DNA from 2 places in the Streptomyces sp. NPDC017529 genome. Region 1 is predicted to be linked to the other one. Evidence: riboswitches for the same ligand, from Rfam matches in the RefSeq annotation. Region 1 holds a riboswitch; the other holds the start of a gene.
The links. A riboswitch is a leader RNA that binds a small molecule or an ion and turns the genes downstream of it on or off. The one in region 1 is predicted to bind S-adenosylmethionine.

Region 1 (3,395 bases):
GCGCGCCGCATTCGCCCGGGGCCTGGGACTCGGCGCCCAGCAGGGTCCGTACGAGGGGGTGCGCGCAGAACAGCCCGTCGCGCACGCCGATGCCGTACTCCGCCGAGAGCGCCGCCGCGAAGTGCGAGCTGTTCCAGCCCCGGACGACGAAGGACAGCACGCCCACGCGCGGCGCGTCGTCCCCGAACAGCGACAGCACGGTCACCTCGGGCACCTCCGCGAGGCCCGCCCGTACCCGCTCGACCAGCTGCTGTTCCCGGGCGACCAGGCTCTCGAAGCCCGCCTCGGTGAGCGCCTTGCAGGCGGCGGCGATGGCGTAGACGCCGATGACGTTGGGCGACCCTGCCTCGTGGCGGGCCGCGGTGGTGTGCCAGTCGACGTCCACCCCGCCGTCGGCACGGCGCGCGACCGTACGGCTGGCGCCGCCGCCCGCGAGGTAGGGCTCCGCGGCCTGGAGCCAGTCGGCGCGCCCGGCGAGCACGCCCGCCCCGAACGGCGCGTACAGCTTGTGGCCGGAGAAGGCCACCCAGTCGACGTCCAGTTCCGCGATGTCGACCGGGTGGTGCGGGGCGAGCTGGGCGGCGTCGAGCACGATCCGCGCGCCGTGTGCGTGCGCCGCGGCGGCCAGCTCCCGTACGGGCCACAGCTCACCCGTCACGTTGGACGCACCGGTCACGCAGACCAGGGCGTTGCTGTACGGCTCGCGCTCGGCCAGCGCCCGCTCCAGCGTGTCCACCGCCTGCTGCGGGGTGCGGGGAGCGTCGAGGTACGTCACCTCGGTGTCCGCGCGCTGCTCCCAGGGCAGCAGCGAGGCGTGGTGCTCGGTCTCGAAGACGAACACCCGGGTGTGCGCGGGCAGCACGGCGGCCAGCAGGTTCAGCGAGTCGGTGGTGGAGCGGGTGAAGACGACCTGGTCCCCCTCCCGACAGCCGAGGAAACCGGCGACCTCCGCCCGGCTGTTCTCGAACAGGTCGGTGGACAGCTGCGAGAGGTAGCCGGCGCCGCGGTGCACGCTGCCGTAGTACGGGGCGTACGCGGCCACGTCGTCCCAGACGCGCTGGAGCGCCGGGGCGCTGGCGGCGATGTCCAGCGCGGCGTACTCGACCTCGCCGCCCGTGACGAGCGGGACCAGCACGTCCCGGCCCAGCACGGGCAGCGGGGCGCAGACGGCGGCATCGGTGGTGGCGGCGACATCGGTGGTGGTGGCAGCGGAAACAGGCATGGCGAACTCCCGTAAAGGCATGGCGAACTCACTGCGGGGCGCACACACGAAAAGGCGCGGGCCGCCGGCAGCGGAAAAGGAAAAAGGGTGCGGGAAAAGGGGCCTGCGGCCCTAACGCATTCGCTGATTCACGGGAGAGCTCCCTCAAGGACCAGGATCCCTGGCACGAGGGATCCGCGCTTGCCGCAGACCTCGCTGCCTGCGGCCTGGTCATCACCCGGGGCACCCCGCCACGGACGGAGGGTTGCCGGACAGCGGGCCGGGGCCGTAGTCGCTGTCACTCGTGACCTGCGCAGCATCATGCCACACGATCAGACACGCGCAAGGCCCGGTCCGCATCCCGGACCGGGCCCTGCGTCACACCACCGCCGTCAGGCGTTGCTGGCCGCCACCCACCGCTCCAGCGCCCGGCGGGCCGCGCCGGAGTCGACGGACTCGGCGGCCTCGGCGATGCCCGCCGCGATCTGGTCGGTCAGGGGCGCGTCCGTCGGCTCCAGGGCGACCAGCGCCGCCGCGGAGTTCAGCAGGACCGCGTCCCGGACGGGGCCCGTCTCGCCGCCCAGCAGGCGGCGCGCCACGTCCGCGTTGTACGAGGCGTCGGCGCCGCGCAGCGCCTCCACGGGCACCAGGTCGATGCCCACGTCCCGCGGGTCGAAGGTCTCCTCGCGTACGCCGCCGTCCCGTACGACCCAGACCTTGGACGTGGCGGTGGTCGTCAGTTCGTCCAGGCCGTCGTCGCCGCGGAAGACCAGGGCGGAGGAGCCGCGCTCGGCCAGCACCCCGGCCAGGATGGGCGCCATCCGCGCGTCGGCCACGCCGGTGGCCTGGGCCCGCACCTTCGCCGGGTTGGTCAGCGGGCCCAGCACGTTGAACGTCGTACGGATGCCCAGTTCGCGGCGCGCGGGCGCCACGTGCCGCAGCGAGGGGTGGAACTTGACCGCGAAGCAGAAGGTGATCCCGGCCTCCTCGGCGACCTCGACGACCCGGCGCGGGGTCAGGTCCAGGTTCACGCCCAGCTTCTCCAACACGTCGGACGCGCCGCTGGCCGACGAGGCGGCGCGGTTGCCGTGCTTGACGACCTTCGCGCCGGTGCCGGCCACCACGACCGAGGACATCGTGGAGATGTTGACGGTCTTGGCGCCGTCGCCGCCGGTGCCGACGATGTCCACGCTCGGGCCCGGCACCTCGATGAGGTTGGCGTGCGCGTACATCGCCCGTACCAGGCCGGAGATCTCCGCGACGGTCTCGCCCTTCGCCCGCAGCGCCACCGCGAACCCGGCGATCTGCGCGTCGGTGGCCTGGCCGCGCATGATGCGGTCCATCGCCCACGCGGTGTCGTCGGCGCCCAGGTCGCGGCCCTGGAGGAGGGCTTCCAGCACGCCCGGCCAGGTGCGGGCCGCCACGCTGTCGCCGCCGTTCGGGGTCGCAACGTTCATGGTCCACACTCCTGGATTCGTCTCCTGCTGGTGCCGAAACCCTATCCGGCGGCCCGGCATGCCGGAGGGCCCCGTCCAGTGTCTGGAAGGGGCCCTCTGGGTGGCGTGCTTACGCGGTGGTACTGCCGTGCGTCACACGGCGGGGATCAGTGGTGGCCGTGGCCGCTGGTGATCTCCTTGTACTCCTCCGGGGTCGGCTTCGGGATGACGTTGTCCTCGCCGTAGTAGCCCTTGGAGAGCTTGGCGCGGAGCTTGGTCGTCCGCTTGACCTTCCGCTCGACACCGTTCTCGTCGACCTCCGGGCCGATCTCGAACGGCTTGGGCTGCTCGTGCTGGGTGAGCGTGTGCAGCTGCTCCTGGTTGAGCGGCTCGTGCACCTCGATGAACTCACCGTGCGGCAGGCGCTTGATGATGCCGGACTCGCGTCCGTGCAGCACCTTGTCGCGGTCGCGGCGCTGCAGACCCAGGCAGATCCGCTTGGTGACGATGAAGGCGAGCACCGGCCCGACGAAGAAGCCGATCCGGACGAACCAGGTCAGCGAGTTCAGCGACAGGTGGAAGTGCGTGGCCCACAGGTCGTTGCCGCCGCCGATCAGCATGATGAGGTAGGCGGTCAGCCAGGCCACACCGAAGCCGGTACGGGTCGGGGCGTTGCGCGGGCGGTCCAGGATGTGGTGCTCGCGCTTGTCGCCGGTGACCCAGGACTCGACGAACGGGTAGACCGCGATCGCGACCAG
Region 2 (3,395 bases), on a different contig from region 1:
AGCGGCGCAGCTTGCCGGTGTCGTCCAGGACGCGGGCCGCGATGCCGCTGTGGTTCTTCTCCAGGTCCGCGATGACCTCGGAGAGGGTCGTCCCTTCGGCGGCGACCTCGGCCCGCCCGCCGGTGTAGGTGCGCAGGATGGTCGGGATACGGACGTTGACGCTCATGGTGCTCTGCCTTCCGGCTCGGAGGATGCGAAGAGGCGGGTACGGGCGCACCGGCGCCCGGGCGCGCGTGCGGGAGCCCGCCTCGCGTGACGTTGTGTACCGGCGCGTACGGGGAGGTCAGCCGGCCAGACCGGCGGCGCGGAACGCGTCCAGGCTCGGCCGGATCGTGGCCGTGGGCCCGGTCGTCGGCGCGACGGCGTCCAGCGTCTTGAGCCCGTCGCCGGTGTTCAGCACGACGGTGGTCAGCGCCGGGTCGAGCAGGCCGTCCTCGATCAGCTTCTTCGTGACGCCCACGGTCACCCCGCCGGCGGTCTCGGCGAAGATGCCCTCCGTACGGGCCAGCAGCTTGATCGCGTCGACCACCTGCGCGTCGTTGACGTCCTCGACGGCGCCGCCGGTGCGGCGGGCGATGTCGAGCACGTACGGCCCGTCGGCCGGGTTGCCGATGGCCAGCGACTTGGCGATGGTGTCCGGCTTCTGCGGCCGTACGACGTCGTGGCCCGCCTTGAAGGCCGTGGAGACCGGCGAACAGCCCTCGGCCTGGGCGCCGAAGATCTTGTACGGCTTGTCCTCGACCAGGCCGAGCGCGATCAGCTCCTTCAGCCCCTTGTCGATCTTCGTGAGCTGGGAGCCGGAGGCGATCGGGACGACGATCTGGTCCGGCAGCCGCCAGCCGAGCTGCTCGCAGATCTCGTAGGCGAGGGTCTTGGAACCCTCGCCGTAGTACGGGCGCAGGTTCACGTTGACGAAGCCCCAGCCCTCGCCGAGCGGGTCGCCGATCAGCTCCGAGCAGAAGCGGTTGACGTCGTCGTAGTTGCCCTCGATGCCGACCAGCTCGCCGCCGTACACCGCGGCCATGACGACCTTGCCCGCCTCCAGGTCGTGCGGGATGAACACGCAGGAGCGGAAGCCGGCGCGGGCCGCCGCGGCGCCGACCGCGCCCGCGAGGTTGCCGGTGGAGGAGCAGGACAGCGTGGTGAAGCCGAAGGCGCGGGCGGCCTCGACGGCGATGGCGACGACCCGGTCCTTGAAGGAGTGCGTCGGGTTGCCGGAGTCGTCCTTGACGTACAGGCCGCCGGTGACGCCCAGCTCCCGGGCCAGGTTGTCGGCCTTGACCAGCTTGGTCAGGCCGGGGTTCAGGTTGGGCTTGTCCGCGACGTCGGCCGGCACGGGCAGCAGCGGCGCGTACCGCCAGATGCTGTTGGGGCCGGCCTCGATGCGCTTGCGCAGGCCCTCGGGGTCGCCCGTCGGCAGGTCGTACGCCACTTCCAGCGGCCCGAAGCAGACGGCGCACGCGAAGATCGGTCCGAGGCCGAAGCGCTCGCCGCACTCGCGGCAGGACAGCGCGACGGCCGGGCCCAGGGAAACGGTGGCGGAAGTGGTGCTCTCAACGGATTGCACAGCCATGGAGGCGAGGCCCTTTCTCCTCATCTTCCTCGTGGCGCATCTCGCCACGAGACGGAATTGGCACCTTCCCTAGCCGGGAGCCTCGCGGGCCGCGCGTGACGCGCGGCGACGGAGACCGGCTGGAGGGTTGCCGGGGCTTCAACGGGCCGTATCCCTCTGCCCCTCTGGATGAGCGGTATGGCGCTGGGCCGTGGCCCAGGCGTTTGTCGCGGCGACCCCGGCATGTCCGGGACGATCGCGTTGTTCAAGACTGTAGCTGAAGGCATGGGCGGTTGAGACAGCCGTCCGCACCGCGAGATGGATCACATCGCTGGTCCGGGAACTAAGGAGACGCGCAGGTGCTGCAAGAGGTGGAGCGCTGGCTGGCCAGCCGGTCCTGGTCGGCCGCGGACCGCCCGCTCGACCGGCTGCTGGCCGCCAAGCGCGAGACGGGGCAGACGGTCTCCGTCGTGCTGCCGGCGCTCGACGAGGAGGCGACGGTCGGCGCGATCGTCGAGGCGATCCGTGCCGGGCTGATGACGCCGTCGGTGCCGCTGGTCGACGAGCTGGTGGTGCTGGACTCCGGGTCCACGGACGGCACGGCCAAGGTTGCGGCCGAGGCCGGGGCGCGGGTCGTCCACCGGGACGAGGTGCTGCCGAGGCTGCCCGCGCTGCCCGGCAAGGGCGAGGTGCTGTGGCGTTCCCTGCTGGCCACCGGCGGCGACATCGTCTGCTTCGTCGACGCGGACCTGCGCGAGTTCGACGCCGGTTTCGTCTCCGGCATCGTCGGTCCGCTGCTGACCGACCCGGGCGTGCAGTTCGTCAAGGGCATGTACGACCGTCCGCTGGGCGAGGCGGCCGGGCAGGGCGGCCGGGTCACCGAGCTGGTCGCCCGGCCGCTGCTGAACCTGCACTGGCCGCAGCTCGCCGGGTTCGTGCAGCCGCTGGGCGGGGAGTACGCGGCCCGCCGGTCGCTGCTGGAGCGGCTGCCGTTCCCCGTGGGCTACGGCGTGGAGCTGGGCCTGCTGGTGGACGCGCTGCACACGGCCGGGCTGGACGCGCTGGCCCAGGTCGACGTCGGCGTACGCAAGCACCGCCACCAGAGCGGCCAGGCGCTCGGCAGGATGGCGGCGGCGATCTACCGCACCGCGCAGCTGCGGCTGGCCAGGGGCCACCTGGTGCGCCCGCGGCTGACCCAGTTCGAGCGCGGCGAGGCCGGTTTCGTGCCGCGCACCTGGGACGTGGACACCGAGGAGCGCCCGCCGATGGCGGAGATACCGGAGTACGCGGAGCGCCGCGCGGCCTGAGAGGAGCCTTGGGGCGCCACGGCATGCGCGGCGTTCCGCCCGGCCTTGGCACGTTTGAGCGGATCGGTGGCGGGCTAGTCTCGCAACATGGTCTCCGAGCGTTCTGGTGCCCAGGTTCTCGTCGCGTCCAACCGCGGCCCGGTCTCCTACTCCCTGGGGGAGGACGGCGCGCTGACCGCCAAACGGGGCGGCGGCGGGCTGGTCTCGGGCCTGTCCGCCATCGGGTCCGGCGCCGGCGCGGTGTGGGTGTGCGCCGCCCTGGGCGACGGCGACCGGAAGGCGGCCCGGCGCAGCGGCGGTCACCTGGACACCGCCGACACGGGCGGCCAGCACGTACGGATGCTGGACATTCCCGCCGACGTCTTCGGCGACGCCTACAACGGCATCGCGAACTCGGTGCTCTGGTTCGTCCACCACATGCTCTACCAAACGCCGCTGGAGCCCGCCTTCGACGACGGTTTCCGGGCCCAGTGGGCGGCGTACGAGAGCTACAACGCGGCCTTCGCCGACGCGCTCGCCGACGAGGCCGCGCCGGG

Region 2: another riboswitch for S-adenosylmethionine. It lies ahead of thrC (threonine synthase); the one in region 1 lies ahead of ACH4K4_RS18730 (aminotransferase class V-fold PLP-dependent enzyme).

The regions. Positions count from the first base shown of each region.
Region 1 is NZ_JBIRJY010000006.1:400,288-403,682, forward strand. It holds gene ACH4K4_RS18730 (aminotransferase class V-fold PLP-dependent enzyme) at 1-1,222, opposite strand, end outside; SAM riboswitch class IV at 1,394-1,511, opposite strand; gene trpD (anthranilate phosphoribosyltransferase) at 1,594-2,658, opposite strand; gene ACH4K4_RS18740 (cytochrome bc complex cytochrome b subunit) at 2,805-3,395, opposite strand, start outside.
Region 2 is NZ_JBIRJY010000025.1:35,821-39,215, forward strand. It holds gene ACH4K4_RS34580 (MoaD/ThiS family protein) at 1-166, opposite strand, end outside; gene thrC (threonine synthase) at 284-1,573, opposite strand; SAM riboswitch class I at 1,591-1,748, opposite strand; gene ACH4K4_RS34590 (glucosyl-3-phosphoglycerate synthase) at 1,912-2,859, shown strand; gene ACH4K4_RS34595 (trehalose-6-phosphate synthase) at 2,947-3,395, shown strand, end outside.